DNA from 3 places in the Reichenbachiella sp. MALMAid0571 genome. Region 2 is predicted to be linked to each of the others. Evidence: riboswitches for the same ligand, from Rfam matches in the RefSeq annotation. Region 2 holds a riboswitch; each other region holds the start of a gene.
The links. A riboswitch is a leader RNA that binds a small molecule or an ion and turns the genes downstream of it on or off. The one in region 2 is predicted to bind S-adenosylmethionine.

Region 1 (6,959 bases), on a different contig from region 2:
TCGTCATGCTCTTTTTCGTATTTCTCCAATATTTTTTCTATTCCTATACCAGCAGTAACTGCAAAAAAGCCCATGTAATCTTGTCTTTTGCTTGATTCCGGAGCGATAAAATCCGCCAGGGATAAATTGGCGATATTTTTTCCTTTCTTACCCTGCTGTCGCAAAAAATGGAAAGTGGTTAATTCTTTGCCATTTTCATCTGTGATTTTTACGTCATCACCATTAGTATTGTTGGCAGGATAAATTCCAATAATTCCATTGGCAGTTAAGCTTTTTTCGGCAATGATTTGATCCAACATTTTGTTGGCATCATTAAACAGTTTTTTTGCTTCATCTCCAATGATTTTGTCATCAAAAATCTTCGGGTATTTACCTTTCAGCATCCATGTCTGGAAAAAGGGAGTCCAGTCGATGTATTCTCTGATTTCTTCCAACGGATAGCTGTTATAGGTCTTATTTCCTATGAAATTTGGTTTTGTAATGGGTGTGGTTTCCCAATCTATTTTGAAACAATTTTCCTGAGCCTCTGCAAAGGGAATGTAGTTTTTATCTTTTGTTCTTCCTGCATGCTTTTCTCTTGCTTCCTGATATTCTTTTTTTACTCCTGAAACGTATGCCTCTTTCTTTTCACTCAGTAAATCTCCGGCAACAGGAACACTTCTCGATGCATCCAAAACATAAACCACAGGTCCGGAATAGCAAGGATCAATTTTTACTGCAGTATGAATCCGGGAAGTGGTAGCACCTCCAATCAGTAATGGAAACTGAGCTTTCTCTCTTTCAAGTAATTTTGCAAAGTCCACCATTTCATCTAACGAAGGGGTAATCAAGCCACTTAATCCAATAATATCGGCGTTCACCTCACGGGCTTTTTCCAGTATTTTTTCTCCTGGTACCATCACACCCATATCTATGATCTCATAGTTGTTGCATGCCATCACCACACCAACTATGTTTTTTCCGATATCATGCACATCACCTTTCACTGTGGCTAAAAGTACTGTTCCGGCATTTTTTGCTGCTCCTTCTGCCTTTTCAGCTTCCAGATAAGGTGTAAGGTAAGCCACCGCCTTTTTCATTACACGGGCACTTTTCACTACCTGTGGCAAAAACATTTTTCCTTCACCAAAAAGATCTCCAACCACATTCATCCCGTCCATCAATGGGCCTTCTATGACGTGCAAAGGCTTGTCTAAAAGCTGGCGTGCTTCTTCAGTATCTTCGTCAATAAATTCAACAATTCCTTTGACCAACGCATGTTCGATCCTTTTTCCTACCGGGAGCTCTCTCCATTCATCGTTTTTCTTTTCGGCCCTTTCACTTCCTACAAACGATTCAGCAAAATCAAGCAGTCTTTCAGTGGCATCTTCTCGTCTGTCCAATAAAACGTCTTCCACTTTTTCCAATAATTCTTTTGGAATGTCATCGTACACCTCAAGCATTGCAGGGTTTACTATTCCCATGTCCATTCCCTGACCAATGGCATGGTACAGGAAAGCAGAGTGCATGGCTTCTCTTACAGGATTGTTGCCCCTGAAAGAAAAAGACACATTACTGACACCACCACTTACATGTGCTGCGGGCAGGTTTTCTCTAACCCAGCGGGTAGCCTGGAAAAAATCCAGTGCATTCTTCCTGTGTTCATCCATGCCAGTAGCTACCGGGAAAATATTAAGATCGAAAATAATATCCTGTGGAGGGAAATTGATTTTAGGGCCAACCATCAAATCATACGTTCTCTTAACGATTTCAATTCTTCTTTGGTAATTGTCAGCTTGTCCATCTTCGTCAAAAGCCATGACGATGGTTGCGGCACCATATTGTTTGATGAGTTTAGCCTGACGGATAAATTCTTCTTCGCCTACTTTTAAACTAATAGAGTTTACTACTGATTTTCCCTGCACACATTTCAATCCTGCTTCTATGATTTCCCATTTGGAACTGTCAATCATGACGGGAATTTTTGCAATGTCTGGTTCAGATGCCATAAGATTCAGAAAATCAGTCATGGCTTTAACTCCGTCCAACATCCCTTCATCCATGTTTACGTCGATGATTTGTGCGCCTCCCTCTACCTGATCTCTTGCTATGGCAAGTGCATCTTCGAATTTTTCTTCTTTGATCAACCGAAGAAATTTTCGCGAACCAGTAACATTCGTCCTTTCTCCTACATTTATGAAATTTAGTTCAGGAGTGACAATCAATGGCTCCAATCCGCTGAGTTTCATTGGCGCATAATTGTGCCATTTGTATTTGTATTTTCCTGGATAGTCGGGGTGTATGTTCATTTTATTTTGAGTCAACGGTCAACTGATGACAGTCAACCGAATTTACGTTAGTTAATCGATTTTATAAGAGCTTGGGTTTTTACAATGAGTGTTTCGGTTTGATTATAGTATTTTAGAAAATATTCTTCGTTTATAAGATTTCTCCCCTTAGCTAGATAGAGACAAGTAATCACTTCAAGTCCGGATCTATTGGCGTATCTAAGGAACCTTTTAAATTCAGAATTAGATTGACCTGTGCTACCTTCAGAAATGTTAAGAGCAATAGAATCGGCTACTCTTTTTATTTGAGACGTTAAAATGTAGAGTTCGCTCTTAGGCCATTCTAATGTGAGTATATGAATTTCATTTGCCAACTGAATGGCATCTTTCCAAACCCTTAAATTTTCAAATTTAAAACTCATACTATTTTATTATAACCCAATCTTTCTGTTAGCTGTTAACAGTTGTCCGTTGACTATGAACAATTCTAGGCTTATACCCATCTGCCAATTCTGCTATTGCTTTAATATGATCAGGAGTGGTGCCACAGCATCCACCAATGATGTTGATCAAATCTTCATCTAGAAATTCTTTGATTTGACTTACCATGTCTTCCGGAGTTTCATCATAAGCACCAAATTCGTTGGGTAAACCTGCGTTTGGGTGAGCACTGATGTTGAATTCTGATTTACTGGATAACACATGCAAATAAGGCTTCAATTCTTTGGCTCCCAAGGCACAATTCAATCCAACACTTAGCAAATCCAAATGAGAAATTGAAATAAGAAAGGCTTCTGTATTTTGTCCGGACAATATCCTGCCACTGGCATCAGTAATAGTTCCTGATACCATGATTGGTATTTTGATTCCACGTTCTTCTGCTATTTCATCGATGGCCATTAAGGCTGCTTTGGCATTTAAAGTATCCGTGATGGTTTCTACCAGCAATAAGTCAGCTCCTCCATCAAGTAGGGCTTTTGCCTGATCTGAAAATGCCTGCTTCAGTTGATCGAAGTTGATCGCTCTGAATCCGGGATCGTTTACGTCGGGCGACATAGATGCCAGTCGGTTGGTAGGTCCCATTGATCCTGCTACAAACCGGGGTTTGTCAGGTTCATTGGTGCTAAATTCTACAGCAACTTCTTTTGCCAATTTTGCCGATTCAAAGTTGATCCGATAAACCCAGTCTTCCAGTTTGTAGTCTGCCTGAGCGATCCAGGTACTGCCAAAAGTATTGGTTTCTACGATATCGGCTCCTGCTTCAAAATATGCTGCATGAATTCCTTTGATTACATCCGGCCTGGTGATAGACAGCAAATCATTGTTGCCTCTCAATGGAACAGGATGGTCTTTTAGTTCTTCATTTCTGAAGTCCTTTTCTTCTAATTGATGACGCTGGATCATTGTGCCCATTGCACCATCCAAGATCAATATTCTTTCTTTGAGAATATCTCTAATGTCCATATCTAATTGTTTAGCTTGGAACTCAATTTTGCTTACCTAAGAAATCACTTGACGATTACCTATCTTTTTCCAACCGGAAACGGTCGGAGTGGGAATTGGCACAACATCCGTATTGCGGCTATGGATATGTTGCCAAGACGTCTAAGGGCCCAATCCCTCGGTCTTTCTTGATAAGTAAGGCAAATATAAGTGAAAAATAATAGGCTGCAAGCTAAATCCGAATGCAATTTCCGGTAGGTGAGTTAAAAAGGATTGTCGAATTCTGTTAATTCTTTGCACAGAACCAACAAAGGTGGAGCATGTAGAAATCAGGTGTTCCGGTTTTTTTGAATTAGTTGTAAAGTATTAACGGTTATTTTGTTGCTACTACAGGGTATTCATAATTCTCTGTATCAATAATCTCTCTCACCGCATTTTTGATTTTTACAGCCAATTCATCAAGAGGCAAGTCATTGATGTCAGTACCAAAGGGGTCTTCAATTTCTTCAGCTATTAATTCAATACTAAACAGGAAGTAGAAAATTGACACTACAATTGGCACGGCCCAGTATCCAAATTGCCAAACCAGTGCAAAGGGTAAGGAATTGATGTAAAAGAAAACGAATTTTTTGATAAACATACTGTAGGAATAAGGTATGGGGGTTGATTTAATACGCTCGCAAGCACCAATAATATCAGTAAATGCTTTCATTTCCTTATCCAGTACGAAAAACTGTTCCTGACTCAAATCACCTCTGTCTCTCAATAGTTGAATTCTTTGGTACATTATTCTATTGATCATATTGGGACGGTGTTTACTTTTGATCACAGCACTTTTCATTTCTGGATCCGGAAATTCCATTTCTCCTACCTTAATGCTACCTCTAAGATGCTCTTTCATCGAAAAGACCAGATTTGGAATTTGAGTTCTAAAGAAATGTTTATCCTCTGGGTTGGTTGTGAATGAACTTATTTTGATGGCCAAGGTTCTGCAGTTGTTGACCAGAGAACCCCAAAGCTTACGGCCTTCCCACCAGCGATCATAGGCGGTATTCGTTCTGATAACTAGAAACAGGCCAAGTATAATCCCTAGTATGGAGTGAAAAGCAAGAGTACCTTCGTATTCTAATTTAATGATTTCCTTCATCACGTATTCTACCGACGCAGTAAATGCTCCTACCAACACCATCATTGGCAAAAGAGCTCGCATTACATGACGGCTGTAAACACTAAATATGTGTGAGACATACGTTTTGGGATTGTACTTTATCATCGTAGTTGGTTGGTTGGTGATACTTTGATTCCAAAGTAAATAATAAATTGTTAATATTTAGAAGATTCTTGGAATTCGATTGACTTTAGTCAATTAAAATCTTTTTAGAGCAATGAGGAAGAACCGTTTGTCGGTATTTTACCTTGATGTTTCGACTTGCCTGCATCAAATTTTTGGAGTGAAATTTTGTTTTTTCAGCAGTAGTAATCTAAAATCTAAAGCTTCCTTACCCGGAATATCAGGTGCTTGCAATATCAACTGACCTGTATTTTTATTCAGATGAATAGCACCCATATTCAGAGGCTTAAAATCTTTCGTATAAGACTCAATTCGTTTGTGTCTATCGTATTGCATACCAATCAATGGTGGATCATGCGGTTCGGTGATTTTGGTTTTCAGAGTATCTGAATCAAAAATGAGTTCAATGGTTGAGCCTGTATTTTCCTTCGAACAAGTGTAGTATATAGTTGCATCGTAATCTCCTTCCTCTAATACTTCTATGTCCCATGAGATATAATCTTTCTCATCCGTCCAATTGGTAAAATAGGAACAGTTTGGCCACCGATTCGACCTTTGTATGTTGCCATGAGCCTGGCCGTCTTGCGCAGGTATTTGAGTATATTCAAAATCGGGATGGCCAACAGGAAAGGTTCTCAAATCCTTTTTTGGGAGTTCGGATAATACATCAGTTTTCCATTGGTCTTTGATATTCATCATCTCCTTTTTTATATCGGGATATTGATCAGATACATCAGTGCTTTGACCCGGATCTTTGATCATGTGGTACAGGTTGTCTTCCGCATCCAATCGGAATCGCTGACTTCTTACACTTGTACTATTTCTCCAATTATTGATAATATATCTGTCTTCCCAATCAGAATCATTTTCTATAAGTAGTGGTTTTAGACTTTTTCCATCCAAAGGTTTTTTAGGAGAAAATCTAATTCCGGCCAACTTGGTTAGCGTTGGGTATAAATCCAACATACTGGAAATTTTAGTGATTTTTTTTCCAGCATCTATTTTTCCTTTCCACTGAACTATGAGAGGAGACCTTACCCCGCCTTCATCGGTAGATCCTTTTTTGCCTTTCATATTACCGTTCCATCGGTATCCATTGGGTCCATTGTCAGATAGGTAAGCGATGATGGTGTTTTCTGTTAGTTTTAGTTCATCAAGTTTTTTGATCAGCCTTCCTACATTCCAGTCTATGTTTTCACACATAGCAAGTGCAGCTCTGGTGTGCTGAAGATCCTCTTTTTCAGGATTCCGGTGAAGCATTTTTAATTCTTTGTTCTCATATTTTCGCCACCATTCATCAGGTATCTGCATGGGGCTGTGTGGCGTGTTGTATGGAAGGTATAGGAAGAAAGGATTGCTTTTGTTATTTTCAATAAAGGTTATGGCTTTGTTTGTGAAATCATCTATAATAAATCCTTCACCCTGAACCAATTGTCCATTGTGTTCTAAAAGGGGAGCGAAATAGTTGCCCCAATGACCTGAGCAAAAGCCATAGAATTCGTCAAAGCCACGTCCGTTTGGGTGGTATGGGTATTGCATTCCATTGTGCCACTTACCAATGACAGCTGTTTGATATCCGGCTTGTTTGAAGGTTTGGGCTATGGTAGTTTCATCCAAATCCAATCTTTCTCCACCTGCACTGGTGCTGTACACCCCACCTCTGACATGATACCTTCCGGTCAGCAATTCTGCCCGGGTAGGGGAACATACTGGGCTCACATAGAATCTATCGAAAATGGTACCTTGCCGGGCTAATTCATCAATATTAGGAGTATTTATATTCGAATTTCCATTGATACTTAAATCTCCCCATCCCTGATCATCCGTTAGTATAAAAACAATATTGGGAGTAACATCCACTTCATTTTTCGCACATGAAAATAAGGCTGTAAGAGCAATAAATGCAATACACAGTTTTATTCCGTATGAAGAAAAAAAATGTTGGGCCATAATGTTTT
Region 2 (6,959 bases):
TTCTAAAGCTAATCCTCCCAAAGTTTCGTTTTGAACAGCTCCCATAGAAGCAATGGGATCAACTGCGGAAACTTCCACATCTCCATTTTCATGTTCTTCCACAATGATGTTGCAAGGAAGGAAAACACCTATTTTATCTTCACTTTGGAGTGCTTTATGAGCAAAATGAGGATTGCATGCACCCAGAATCTTGTACTTCTTAAAATCAACATCAATTTTCTTTTTCAATGTTTCTTTCACATCAATTTCCGTTAAGACTCCAAAACCTTCCTTTTTCAATTCGATCGTCACAAGCTCAATGGCTTTATCGAAATCCTTTCCTTTAAGTATTGTATTGAAATAATAGCTCATAATTTTTATGGTTAAATGTAGTGTCGTTTGGTTCAATTGGTATTGCATAAAAATAACAAATATTTACCGTATAACTATGTGAAAACATGGGGTATTGGTTTTATAATACTCCGCTCTACTCAGTATATTTCAATTCTTTAAATATCTGATTTATCAGGGAAGGTGTTTCTCTTTAATCGTCTAGTATAGAGAGTATTTTCTCAATTTGAGAAATACGAATTTCCAATATCGGCTTATATGCACTATAAACACACTTTTATTTTGCTGGCATGTTTATTCCTATTAGGTAAGTACAAATTAAGTTAAACCAAAAATATATAAACATGAAAGCGCATAATAGAAGTCTCAATATGATCACTAAAACCATCGGAGTAGTAGCTCTTATTTTCTTGTTTGCATGCTCAGGCAATCAATCCAATGATCTTAAACAGCAAAAAGAAGAAATAGTAAAGGAGCTTGAAAAACTGGAAACCAATATTGATGATGCCATCGATGATATTGAAGACAAATTAAACCTCAACGAAGGACCAATTGAAAGGAATCTTGAAAAAGTACAGGAAGACCTGAAACAGAAAAAGAAAGATGTGCAAGTTTCCTTGACCAAAGCTAAAAATGCTACTAAAGACAATTGGGAAAGCATTAAGAGTGATGTAAATGAAACCATGGATGACATTGAAGCTGAGTTTAACGATGTGAAACAAGAAATTGCAGAGGCATTGGATGGTTCTGATAAATAATTATCAGATAATCCAATATTGAACACATATAAACAGAAAATCATGAAAAAGTTACCAATATTAATAATCGCAATAGCCTGTATAGTATTTGATGCAAAGTCTCAAAGTATGGATCACCGTGAAAATCCACAGTTTGGGTTGAAAATAGGCTCTAATTATTCTAATGTATATGACTCACAAGGTGAAGAGTTTGAAGCAGATGGTAGATTTGGGTTGGCTACCGGAGTATTTATCACAATCCCTATTGGTAAATTTATAGGGCTTCAGCCGGAAGTTTTATATTCCCGAAAGGGATTTAAGGGAACAGGTACCATACAAGGCTTGTCTTATGATGTCACTCGTACCACGAATTACATTGATATTCCTTTGATGTTTTCGGTGAAACCATCTCCTGCCATTAGTCTGGTAGCTGGCCCACAATATTCCTTCCTTTTAAAACAAAAAGATGAATTTACCAATGTAGGAGGTAGTGTGGTGCAGGAGCAGGAATTTGAAAATGATAACATCCGCAAAAACACCATGGGTTTTATCGGAGGTGTAGATTTTAACCTAAATGATTTTGTAATTGGAACCAGAGTCGGGTGGGATATGATAAATAACCATGGAGATGGTACTTCAAGTACCCCACGTTACAAAAACGTATGGTATCAGCTGACTTTTGGGTTTAGGTTGTAATCAATTTTGTAAGCTTTTAGGAAACAGCAATAGAGACCTGTCAGGTTTACTTTCAGATATAAACCTGACAAGTCTGCAGGTTTCAGGTACTGATAAGTACAATAAATTTTTAACTCTTAAAACAAAAAAATCATGGGAAATATACTTTATATACTCGCAGTAGTATTGGTCATTTTCTGGCTGGTTGGCTTTTTGGGTTACAGTGCAGGAGGTCTTATTCACATTCTTCTTGTCATTGCCCTTCTTGCCATTATACTTAGAATAATCAGGGGAGTTGCTTAAGTTTTCAGAGGTAAGACGTTGCTCGGAGTTGGAGTAAATAGAAAATTATTGAAAATCAAAAAAACGAAACAAAACATGGAATTATTAGATCAAGGAAACTGGAATATATTGAAAGGAAAATTGAAAGAAAAGTATGGTGAGTTTACTGAAAATGAACTTGCTGTGGCAGAAGCGAAAAAGATTTCAGAATTGAAAGTGCTTGAAAACTCAAATTAGAGGTTATCCAATGAAGCACTTTCAATTCTTAGATTTACTTACAGGTGCAATCCACATTCTGTTTTCGGGCTGTTGTTCCACCTGCCGCTACGACCTTTTCCAGGTACGGTACAGTGCTCACAGCCTATAGAAAAATATCCCTTGGCTACTAGCGGATGAAAAGGAAGGTTGTGATCTTTTATATAAGCTTCTCTTTCTTCCTGAGTTACATCCAGTAAGGGATAAAACTTGATGATGCCATTTCTGTCTTCAAAAATATCCAGTGTAGAACGGTGATCGCTTTGCCATTCCATCAGTCCTGACACCCAGATTTTGTAGTTTTCTTTGATTTCGTTGAGAGGTTCAACTTTATTTATTGAGCAGCAGAAGTCCGGATCTTTTTTCCAGGTCTCTTCCTTTGTGGTAAAATCGTGTTTCCAATCTTCTGCTTTTATACTTTCTACATTCAGGCCATAGAGCTCTGTGAGCTTTTCTTTGTATTCCAATGTTTCTCTAAAATGATACCCCGTGTCAATAAAATAGATTTTTTGACTGGGGTTAGCCAAAGAAAAGACCTTGAGTAAAAAGGCAGAGGTAGCAGCAAAAGACGAAGTAAGCATGACATCTGCCTGATCAAAATCTTCATAAAGAGCAGTTACTCTTTCTTCGATGGTCAGCGAATGATATCTTTCATTCAATTGCCTGATCTGTTTTGCTCTGGTTTCAGCATTTTCCAAATCTATTGTCAGCTTTTGTGTTTCTGTTTTTTCAGCTTCCATATTCCTTCTCAATTACATTAAATATTGAACTTCTTACGAAGAATTTTCTTTTAGGGTCTATTTTTTTTTAATAATTGATAGATAATGTTGTTTTAGGTTTGTTCATCAATAGAATAAGGTCACCAAGAAATAAAAAAGCCCCTGTCGATAAGTCGAAAGAGGCATTTATATCGGTTTGACAAAATGTCCTTGGACTTATCTGTTCCCATTTTTGGGACAGGATTTAGCACCGTTTTTCCATAAAAGGAAAGGTTGCTAAGGCTTCAAAGGGCCATTCCCTCCACCTTTCTTGATAAGTTATCATATTAAAGAACGAGTCGCAAAGCTAGGATAAATTAGCTCTCATACCAAAAACTCACCTAAACCGCTTAAAGATCACTTTTAAAAGCTCTTTAACCTCATCAGAGTTCATGTCCCATTCGTATTTTTTAGAATAGTTCTGTACCAAAAGTTCCACTGATTCGTCAAATGAATTGCTTTTTTCTACTTCCTCCAGTGCTTTAGAATACTCACTGGAATCACCATTGAAAAGATCATTCAAAAACATGTAGCGTTGATTTACGCTAATGCTCTTCTGTATCTCAGAAATTTTCTCTGTTTCATGAACTTCCGCAATTGAAGATTTTGGTTTGTTGTTTTCAAATTTTTCGTTGATGGTATGCTTTTCCTCAGTAAATTTTTCGTTTACGGTGGTTGGTTTTTCAGCTATGATGGGGGCTGGAGCGGTTTTCACTTCTACTATTGGAGAAAACTCCTCATCCATGTTCTCTTCTTCTTCGACCTCTTCATGGTCGTCTTTTTCTATCAAAATTCCTCCATCATGATCGCTGGTGTCTTGATTTATTTCATCAAGCTCCTCCTCTTCTATTATTATTTCTCCAACCTCTTCGGTATCTTCTTCCTCTTCTACCTTAATCAAAATCTCTTCTTCAGCTATTGGTTCATCAATGATTTCTACAACTGGTTCTTCTTCTTTCACTTTTTCAAATACATCCAGAGGAAGTATGGAAGAAAACAAATCGGCTTCTCCGGAAATATCATCATTGTCTGGCGTTTGTTGGCTGACAACAAATTGTACCAGGGTTTTTATTTCATCATTAGTTATTACCTGATTGCCATCATTATCAAGCTTCTCTACTATTTTATTGTAGATATTTTTTCTTAGCTTAATATATTTAGACAGCCCTTTGAAACCCTGAATTCTGGTTACATTCGGCAGGTTAGAAAATTCTGTGATAAAAAACTCTGTCGGATTGTACATCAAAGTAATCGTATCCAAAACAGCTTTCTCCAATAGAGGCCTGAATGGTTCTTTCTTTATCAAAATATTTTTTGAAAGCGTATTGATAAGGCTTTTCAATCCATCTTTAACTTCGGGTTTTGAATAGTCGAAAAAAGGGCTTTGAAATTTTTTTGTTTCTTCCTGCCACTGAAGAAACAAGACCTTTAATATATAAAAATTGACTTGCTTTACAGGAGTAATGTCCAATATTTGCTGGCCGGTAATTGCGTTGCTTGTAGGGAAATGTTTCTCGAGGATTATTGAAGAAAATGATTTGCTATAACTTTCTGCTGCCTTTTGATTTAATTTGTTGCCAGTCATAATATTTGCTTGTTTTGTAAAGTTATAAAATATGCCGAAAATCGTCATAGAAAACCTCAATAAGAAGGAAATTTTAAGTGAAAACGATGAAAAATTGCTTCTTGATATCATTCATGAAAATAATGTAGATTGGATGTATGCCTGTGGAGGTAAAGGAAGGTGCACTACCTGCAAAGCAATATTTTTGGATGGTATAGAAAATGTATCTCCAATAACCACCTGCGAGGATAAATACATTGATTCCGGAAGACTCAAAGAAAATGAGCGGCTGGCTTGTCAATGCCATGTTTTGGGAGATGTAATCATCAAAGTAGATTCGTCCAACAAATTCATGCACATAAGCTATTCTGATTAACTATGTTTATAGAACCGCATATTGTCAAGTTTAAAGCAAAGAATGAACCGACAGGTTGGATAGAGGTAATATGTGGATCAATGTTTTCAGGAAAAACAGAGGAACTCATTCGGAGAATGAACAGGGCTTTAATAGCCAGACAAAAGGTTGAAATATTTAAACCGGCAGTAGATACACGCTACCACCAGACTGAAGTGGTGTCTCACAACGAAAACTCTATCAGGTCAACACCCGTGCAATTTGCCAATGATATATTGCTATTAGCAGGAAATAGCGATGTGGTAGGCATAGATGAAGCTCAATTTTTTGATCAGGAGATAGTAAGTGTAACAAGAAAACTTGCAAATAAAGGCAAAAGGGTAATTGTTGCCGGGTTGGATATGGATTTTAAGGGGGAGCCGTTTGGGGCTATGCCGGCATTGATGAGTATTGCAGAGTTTGTGACCAAAGTGCATGCCATTTGTATGAAATGTGGTGGTGTGGCTTCTTATTCCCACAGGCTTCTAAATTCGGATGAAAAAGTGATGTTGGGTGAGAGAGAAACTTATGAAGCCCGATGCAGAAATTGTTTTTATCAAGATTATCAAAAGGAAAAGTAGTTGAAAAACATTGCAATAACATTAATCATATTTTTAAGTGCGAAGATCACATTAGCACAAGAAAACATTCCAATCGGAACCTGGCGTGTGCATTTCAACTATGAGCGCACCCACCTTGTGGAATTAGTGGAGGACAAGGTCTATTGTGCCAATCAGTTTGGCCTTTTTTATTACGACCTTTCGGATAACAGTTTGAATAAGCTTTCCAAAATGGAAGGGCTGAGTGATATTAGTGTTTCTGCTATAGCCTATGACGATGAGTCAAAAACTTTTGCTATTGGGTATGAAAATGGCAATATTGATTTGCTACAGGACAATCAGATTTTGAATGTTAAAACGATAAAAAACAGAGACATAAGCGATAGTAAAAGTATCAATCACATTACGTTTAGAAATGGATTGGTTTACTTATCAACCAACTTTGGAATTATTGTACTCAATTCTGAATCAGGAGAAGTGGCAGAGGCTTATCAAAACCTTGATCAAGGCGAATCTACAAAGGTAAATAGCGTAGCTTTTCATGATGACAAAATTTATGCGGCTACTAATATTGGGATGCTGGAAGGACAAATTGCCTCCAATATTAATCTACAGGATTTTAACAATTGGGAGCGGTTTGAGGGTTCTTTAGTATCCGATGTGAAAATGTATTCTGTAACTATTCTTAACGATCAGGTAATGGCTACTGATGGAACCAAAATATTCTTTTTCGATGGAGATTCCTGGATTGATTCCGAGATCAATAATATAAATTCTGATATTATAAAATTACGAAGGAATGAATCCAATGTGATTGTGATAGCGGAAGGCGGTATCTATTCTTTAGATGACTCAGGAGATGCTGTTCCTATAGAGATAGAAAATGGAGATGTTCCAAAGGATGCTATTTTAACTTCTGAAGGCACACTCTGGTATGCTGATCATAGTCATGGCCTTTCCAGTTTGGAAAATGGTACAGTGACCAGATTTGTTCCAAATGGGATATTTGAGGGGATTGTCGGAAGAATTCAATTGGTAGGAGAGAAAGTGGTTGTTCTGCCACGGTTTATGTCGTCATTTTACCAGTCTCTAAACAACAATCTGGGTTATGCTGAATTTGAGAATGGTAGCTGGAAAGTTTTTACTAAATCTGATCTGTCGGGGTTGGAGGATATTTCAGCAGTTTCATCAGATTCGAAATTGGTAGCTTCGTTTGGTGATGGAATATTAAATCTGGAAAATCAATTGAAATATGATGAGACCAATAGTCCGTTGGTAATAAATAACTCATCGAACAATGATATTTTGGTTGCCGGGCTGGCGGTAGATAATCAAGGGAATAGATGGGTAGCAAATGCCAGCAATACTCCACTGCTTAAGTTAGATATTGAGGGCAATTGGGAG
Region 3 (6,959 bases), on a different contig from region 2:
TGCATTCATCTTGTGTCACCGGAGATATATTTGGCTCCTGCCGGTGTGATTGTGGTAGTCAGTTACACAGTGCTATGAAAATGGTGGAAAAAGAAGGCAAAGGCGTGGTATTATACATGAATCAGGAAGGGAGAGGAATTGGCTTAATCAATAAGTTGAGGGCTTATAAATTGCAGGAAGAAGGCTTGGATACAGTAGAAGCTAATTTGAAATTAGGCTTTGATATGGATCAGCGTGACTATGGTGTTGGAGCTCAAATCATTCATGATTTAGGGATTAAAAAAATAAAATTACTAACAAATAATCCAAAAAAACGTGTTGGATTAATGGGATATGGTTTGGAAATTGTTCAGAACATACCAATAGAAATTGTTCCAAATCAACATAATCAAAAATATCTTGAGACCAAGAGAGATAAAATGGGACATAACATTCTAAAGAATGAAGAGGCTAATTAAATATACTACACTACTATTATTAACAATTTATTTCAGTACCGCTCAGGCTCAGGAATTCCCTTCCAGAATATGGCATGAAGGTTATTTGGTTACTGCGAAAGAAGATACTGTTCGGGGTTTAGTCAAGTATGACATGGACACGGATATAGTCCAGGTTATTGTAAATAAAGATCAGGTGCAGACTTTCAGCAGCAAGAAAATTCTGTATTTTGAAATATTTGATAAGACGGTTAACAATTACAGACAGTTTTATTCATTACCATATCAGGTAAAACTGGACTACAAAACTCAATCATTGTTCGAAGTATTATATGAAGGCCCCCTGACTTTGCTTGTAAAAGAGAAGATCATCATGGTATCAGATCCATACAACCAGTCGTATTACAATGGTCCAAGTCTATCCCGAGAAAAACTGACTTACACCTATTTCTTTATTGATCAGAAGGGAAAAATGAATGAATACAGTACTGGGAAAAAAAATGATCTGTTGGATATCATGAAAGAAAACCCCAATAAGGTGAAAAATTACATCAAGTCCAATCGCTTGAAGACAGATAAAATGAGAGATATTGTTCGAATTACTGCATTTTATAACTCTTTGTTGCGCAGTTAGTTAACATTGAAACTGTAAATTATTAATTATAAGCGATTACGCTTATATCTTGCTCGTTTTTCCAATTTGCATTTTCCAATTTTGAAAGCTTGATTGTTCCGGTAATGTAATTGTCATTTTCGCTGTAGTACTTTTCAGCTATATGTTCGAAATCATTGAAGTCCGGAGACGTTCCATTGCTGTATCGGACATATACCTTCAATTCTGAGTCTCTGGTCAGTTTTAGTTTTTTGTGAAACCTCTCATACTTTTTGTATTCATATTTGTAGGAATAGTTGAGTGCAGAAATGTCAGAAAGTACTGCCGATCCTGTAGGCTTGTCTCCGGCTCCTTTCCCATAAAGCAATTGATTCTCGGAAAATGCACTTTCCAGAATCACCGCATTGTACTCATTTTTTGTAAATGAGAGAGTAGAATTGTCATCTACAAAAGATGGAATAACATAAGCTTCAATATGATCCTCAATTTTCTTGCACTTGGCAATTAACTTTATATTCAACCCATGATTTTTGGCAAATTTGATATCGAAAGGATTGATTTTGGTAATTCCATAACTGAACACATCTTCTGGCTTTGAAATGAGTCCAAAAGCGTGAAAAATAATGATTACCAATTTGTGCTTTGCATCAATACCTTCCACATCCAGGCTGGGATCAGTTTCCGCAAACCCAATGTCCTGAGCTTCTTTCAATACCACGTCATAATCCAGTCCTTCATCTATCATTTTTGATAGAATGTAATTGGTGGATCCGTTGAATATACCGGATACTGACGTGAGCATATCATTGTCATAATACTCTTCCAGGTTTCTAATGATAGGAATACTGGCACAAGAAGAGCCTTCATACAGAAATGGCACATTGTATTTTTTCTGTAAATCAACTAAGGTCTGTAAGTTTTCAGAGATCATTTTTTTATTGGCCGAAATCACGGCCTTTCCTTTTTCCATTGCTTCTTTCACAATGTCAAATGCAGCCTCTGCATCGTCTATCAATTCTACAATGACATCAATATCCGAGTCGTCTAAAAGCTCGTGCTTGTCTGTAGTGAAATAGCTCTGATCGATATTCCTTTTCTTGTTGGCATTTTTAATGCATATCTTTTTGATGTTGGTGTACTCATTGTTGGTTTCTTGCAATACATACCACAGACCAGTACCAACACAGCCAAAACCAAATACACCCAGATTAATTCTTTTCATTTTCACACTATTTAAACCTTTTTAACACCAATTCACATAAAATAAAAAATCCCTTCCAGCAGAGCTAAAAGGGATATATTCTTTTGATAAAGGGTCAAATCCATTTCAACTCATCTATCCCTGTTCTTAGAAGGATTGGAAGTAGCACCTGCTCAAATACTAATGATGAGGGTTGCTAAGGTTTCTCAGGGCCAAATCCCTCCACCTTTCTTGATAAGTAACTAATTAAAAATAAGAACGTCTGCAAATAAACTGAATATACCTTGTTCTACCAAGTGCTGGTTTCAATATATCTGATAATCATTTACAGACAATTTTATTTAGAATAAAAATATGCCATGTGAATAAAAAAGAATTGATCTCCATAAGGTGGAGTCCTTCCCCATCTACTGACACCCTGACCTTCATAGCTGTAGGTTCCTGGAAAGTAAATAGGCAAACTGTCATCAATTCTAATATGATCAGCAATAGCTCCCACTGGAACCAAGCTCCCCCCACTGGTAATCCATGACTGATCACATTGAGTAGCGGCTGTAAGAAACAGCATATGTTTCTGCTCATTTTCAGTTATGAATCCACAATCCAGAGACATGGCGTAATCTCTAATCCAGAATGATGGGTAAGCACTCCTGCCACCTGGCCTGATAAGGACTCCCCCGGTTTTATTCTGATCACCTGTGCTTGCTATTTCTTGATCCGGATAAATCCGCGAACTTTCCAAAACATCCATTGTTAAGCCTTGAAGAAAACCAAGGTCTTTCGAACTCAGGATTTCACCATTTTGCTGGCAATAAATAGCATTGGACGTAAAAAGGAAGATGATTGAAATATACTTTTTCAATTTGCGGAATGTTTGAGACCACAAAATAATCTTTTAGGGCTTTAATCCCTCACCTGTTCATTGATATAAGCACCTTCAGGAATGGTATTTTTCTAATCAAACAACATTTCTGTTAGTCTTTTAACCTGGGTTCGACGTAACATTTGCCATTACATAAGTAAAATCAGTTGTTTTGTATCTTTGACATTCATTTTGAGGGACAGCTTTTTCCCGGAAAAGTTACAGGTCATCAAAGCTGAGAAAATGTTATTGTTATCACCAGGCCCGGAAATCAAAACCTGTTCCACCCTTCTATGGCCATGACAGAAACAAAAATGGGTTGAAAGCAGATGGAATCAATTAAACAATTTTAGTTGGCCTTTTGCTCCAATCTAAAACCCTCATAACGATTCTGTGATTATACTTCATTACCTGGTTTTTTTAATAAGCTATCACAAATATTCAAATATCTATGATAGCTTATTCATCAATTCTAAGAAAAAAGTTTAGTTCGCTCCGCCGTAACCTGGGTTTTGTTCTAATACTGCATCAATATTAGCTTCAATATCAGATAATGGTATAGGCATTAGACTATGGTGATCCTGAATATCATCAGCATTGAACGGATTATGCGCACGTACTCGTTCAACCAGCTTCCCGGTTCTGTGCAATGTTAATCTTCTTGGCTCTTCGAGACTCAGTTCACGCACACGTTCATCCAGAATATAATCTAAATCTACCTCGGATGCTAAAGCCAGTGTAGCACTTGATCTGGCTCTTATAACATTCACATCTGCTGCTGCACTGCTATTGTCTCCCAAGCCAACATAAGCTTCGGCACGGAGCAGATAAGTCTCAGGTAGTCTCACATAATACTGATCTCGATAAGTAGAACCAGCCCCTGATGATAGCACTAATGTTTCTTTATTTGCGTATAAACTTTCTGGATGTTGCCCCGCCACTGTCACTTTAGTAAGGTAAGGCTGAATGGCAAACGGATGTGTAGGTTCAGGTGGAAAATCCGCAAAGCTCTCCATAAAGTAAGGTGATTCAGGATTATCATAATAGTAATCGCGCCATAAATTGATATTAAGGCTTCTCTCGTCAATGTCATAGTCGGCACCCCATAGTTCCTGCTCTACCCATTCTGTCATGCTAAGAAGATTAATTCCACGACCACCAACGTTAAACGTGGATCTTGGGCCAAGCGTAGCAGGATTGCCATCAGGATCAAGCTGTATCCATATAAGAGAAGCGTGATATCCTTCAAAAGGATTAATTCCGGCACCACCGCCTGTTAGCAAAAAGCCACCTTGAATATCCGTTTCCATTTGTGCTACCCAGATAGCCTCAGTATTACCAGTAGAACGATTTTGATTGCCTAATCTAAAAAGATCCCAATAAGGATTACCACGGTCATCGGAAGCCAGTGAACCAAAGCGCTCGGTCATTAAACCAGTATTCGGATCATTAATTACAACAGATGCGGCAGTTATTGCTTCATTCCATTGCCCTAAAGCAATATGGGTTTCTGCTAAATAATGCTGTGCCACAAGATTGTGCAAACGACCATCCTGCACCTCTGTAATGCCGGGGAGATTATTAGCTGCATCCGTAAAATCTGTCACCATTTGGTTTAGAATGTCTTGCTTGGAAGCCCTTGTAAAATCTGTCGTCGGTCCTGTAATTTCGTTGATAACCAAGGGTACACCGCCATAATGATAAACCAGATACCTGTAAGCGAAAGCTCTGAAGAATTTCGCTTCTGCCTCAATAAGAGACTTCTCATTGGCTGTTAGTTCCGAGCCTTGCAATCTGTCCAGTAGTGTATTAGCATTAGTAACAATTTTATAATAGTTACGCCACAAATCACTGACATAGCCAAACCCATCTATATACACCTGCTGGTAATCTGCAAATCTGCTAGTGCTGTTGTCGAAACGTCCGTTGTAAAATGCATCTGTGCCTGTCCATTGAAACATTGCCCAATTGGCACTGATACCACCTCCACCATAGGTAGTTGCCCTTAGTCGTGCATATAGGTCATAGAGTGCGCTTTCAAACTGTTCAAAATTTTGATAGGCTGTCTCCAGTACGAAAAAAGACTCTGGTTTTTCTTCCAAAAAGGCTTGTTCGTTGCAAGATAGGGTACTTACGAATATCAGAACGAGCGCTATTATGTATATATGTCTTGATAAAATTTTCATCTTTTTACTTTTATTTAGAATTTGATTTCAAGGCCTGCTGTTATGGATTTCATCACAGGGCTATTGTTTGACCGTGAAAGGTTTTGACCAGTTTCCGGATCCCAACCTAACCAGTCGGTAAGTGTAATCAGGTTTTTACCACTTAGGTATAATTTCAAATTCTTGATTCCAACTTTTTGCATCCAGGCCTGAGAAGTATCAAAATTATAAGCCAGTGAAACATCCTGTAAGCGGACAAAACTTCGAGAAAAATATTGACTTTCGCTGAATGGTGTAGATGCTCCCAACCTTCGGAATTGGGCACCTGGGTTAGCTGGAGTCCAATAATCTACTACACTCAGGTTATTAAAGGTTATTGCTTGGTCAGTCTCAAGAGTTGGTTGCTCCAGACCAAGGTAAGAATCCTTGCCTCCTTGTATGCTGTTGATGAATAATTTAAGGCTAAAATTCTTATAACTTAATGTATTTTGTATCCCAAATCTATAGGCCGGCAAAGTAGATCCCAGGATTCTCCTGTCATCAGCAGATATTACCCCATCGCCATCGGTATCAACTATTTTATAGGTTCCTACTCCAAAGCCGGGAGGTAATTGATCTTGTTTATCAAGTTGCCAAATACCATCTATTTCATAGTTGAATATTGTACCCAAGTCTTGATCAATAAATAAACCAGATGCAACAAGATCATCTTCTTTACCGTCTCCGTCCGCATCACGGCCTAATAAGCTAACTACCTTGTTGTTGTTGGTTGAAAAATTGAACCTAACATCCCAATTGAACCCTTCCGGATTTGATTTTAAAACTTGAGCGTCAAGTATAATTTCCAGGCCAGAATTAGCAACTTCACCAAGGTTTGTTTGGATACCTGTAAAGCCTGTTAAACCTGGAAGTGTTTGAAACCATAATAAGTCGTTGGTAGTCGATCTATAATAATCAATATTACCATTGATGCGATAATCCAAAATGGAAAAATCCAGACCAATGTTAAACCCTTTCGTAGTTTCCCAGCTAAGGTTAGGATTAGCCAAAGATGAGGGTGTTTGCCCGTTAACTGTACTTCCTCCATCTCCAAAAACATATTGGGAAGTCGATTCGGTTGATACCCGGGCTAGCGACTGATATCTTTGTGTAAGGTTACCAGTTTCTCCATAACTTGCTCTAAGTTTTAGGTGGTCAATTGAGAGGTTGTCCATATTAAAATCCTTTGAAGCCACCCAACCTAAACCAACTGAAGAAAAAATTCCGAATTTTTTATTCTTGGCAAAACCGCTGAACCCATCCCTTCTGACTGTTGCTGTAACAAAATACTTATCTTGATAATCATAGGCTAATCTTGCCATTTGATAGCTAAAGGCTTCTTCATATCCATCTGAACTTATCGTTTGCAAACTAGCCTGTGGAATGCTATGAAATCCAAGTCCAACATTATCAAACCCACTGCCTGCAACACTTGTAGATTCCGCTTCTATCTTGTTTCTTCCTGCTAGCAAAGTTACACCTAAGCTATGCTTGCCCAGCTCTTTTTTGTATTCAACAATCTGATCGAGCAACTTGTCGTAAACCTGAGAGTGAGTCTTGAAAGCGTTTCCAATACCCCCGTTTGCAAGACCATTAGAATTGAAGTGGTTAGACCATCGGTAGTTGTGGCTGTAGTTCACCC

Region 1: another riboswitch for S-adenosylmethionine. It lies ahead of AAOP42_RS05565 (homocysteine S-methyltransferase family protein); the one in region 2 lies ahead of AAOP42_RS19935 (phosphoadenylyl-sulfate reductase).
Region 3: another riboswitch for S-adenosylmethionine. It lies ahead of AAOP42_RS22005 (homoserine dehydrogenase); the one in region 2 lies ahead of AAOP42_RS19935 (phosphoadenylyl-sulfate reductase).

The regions. Positions count from the first base shown of each region.
Region 1 is NZ_JBDKWG010000107.1:12,305-19,263, forward strand. Features, by position in the region: gene metH (methionine synthase) at 1-2,288, opposite strand, end outside; gene AAOP42_RS05560 (four helix bundle protein) at 2,336-2,689, opposite strand; gene AAOP42_RS05565 (homocysteine S-methyltransferase family protein) at 2,718-3,731, opposite strand; SAM riboswitch class I at 3,788-3,908, opposite strand; gene AAOP42_RS05570 (bestrophin family protein) at 4,084-4,983, opposite strand; gene AAOP42_RS05575 (arylsulfatase) at 5,149-6,951, opposite strand.
Region 2 is NZ_JBDKWG010000147.1:153,122-160,080, reverse strand. Features, by position in the region: gene AAOP42_RS19960 (DUF302 domain-containing protein) at 1-351, opposite strand, end outside; gene AAOP42_RS19955 (hypothetical protein) at 675-1,088, shown strand; gene AAOP42_RS19950 (porin family protein) at 1,131-1,763, shown strand; gene AAOP42_RS19945 (lmo0937 family membrane protein) at 1,896-2,045, shown strand; gene AAOP42_RS19940 (CsbD family protein) at 2,121-2,261, shown strand; gene AAOP42_RS19935 (phosphoadenylyl-sulfate reductase) at 2,300-3,019, opposite strand; SAM riboswitch class I at 3,212-3,318, opposite strand; gene AAOP42_RS19930 (DUF8457 domain-containing protein) at 3,375-4,622, opposite strand; gene AAOP42_RS19925 (2Fe-2S iron-sulfur cluster-binding protein) at 4,654-4,977, shown strand; gene AAOP42_RS19920 (thymidine kinase) at 4,980-5,576, shown strand; gene porZ (type IX secretion system anionic LPS delivery protein PorZ) at 5,577-6,959, shown strand, end outside.
Region 3 is NZ_JBDKWG010000150.1:172,221-179,179, forward strand. Features, by position in the region: gene AAOP42_RS21995 (bifunctional 3,4-dihydroxy-2-butanone-4-phosphate synthase/GTP cyclohydrolase II) at 1-458, shown strand, start outside; gene AAOP42_RS22000 (hypothetical protein) at 442-1,071, shown strand; gene AAOP42_RS22005 (homoserine dehydrogenase) at 1,094-2,272, opposite strand; SAM riboswitch class I at 2,380-2,492, opposite strand; gene AAOP42_RS22010 (hypothetical protein) at 2,589-3,113, opposite strand; gene AAOP42_RS22015 (RagB/SusD family nutrient uptake outer membrane protein) at 3,599-5,299, opposite strand; gene AAOP42_RS22020 (SusC/RagA family TonB-linked outer membrane protein) at 5,314-6,959, opposite strand, start outside.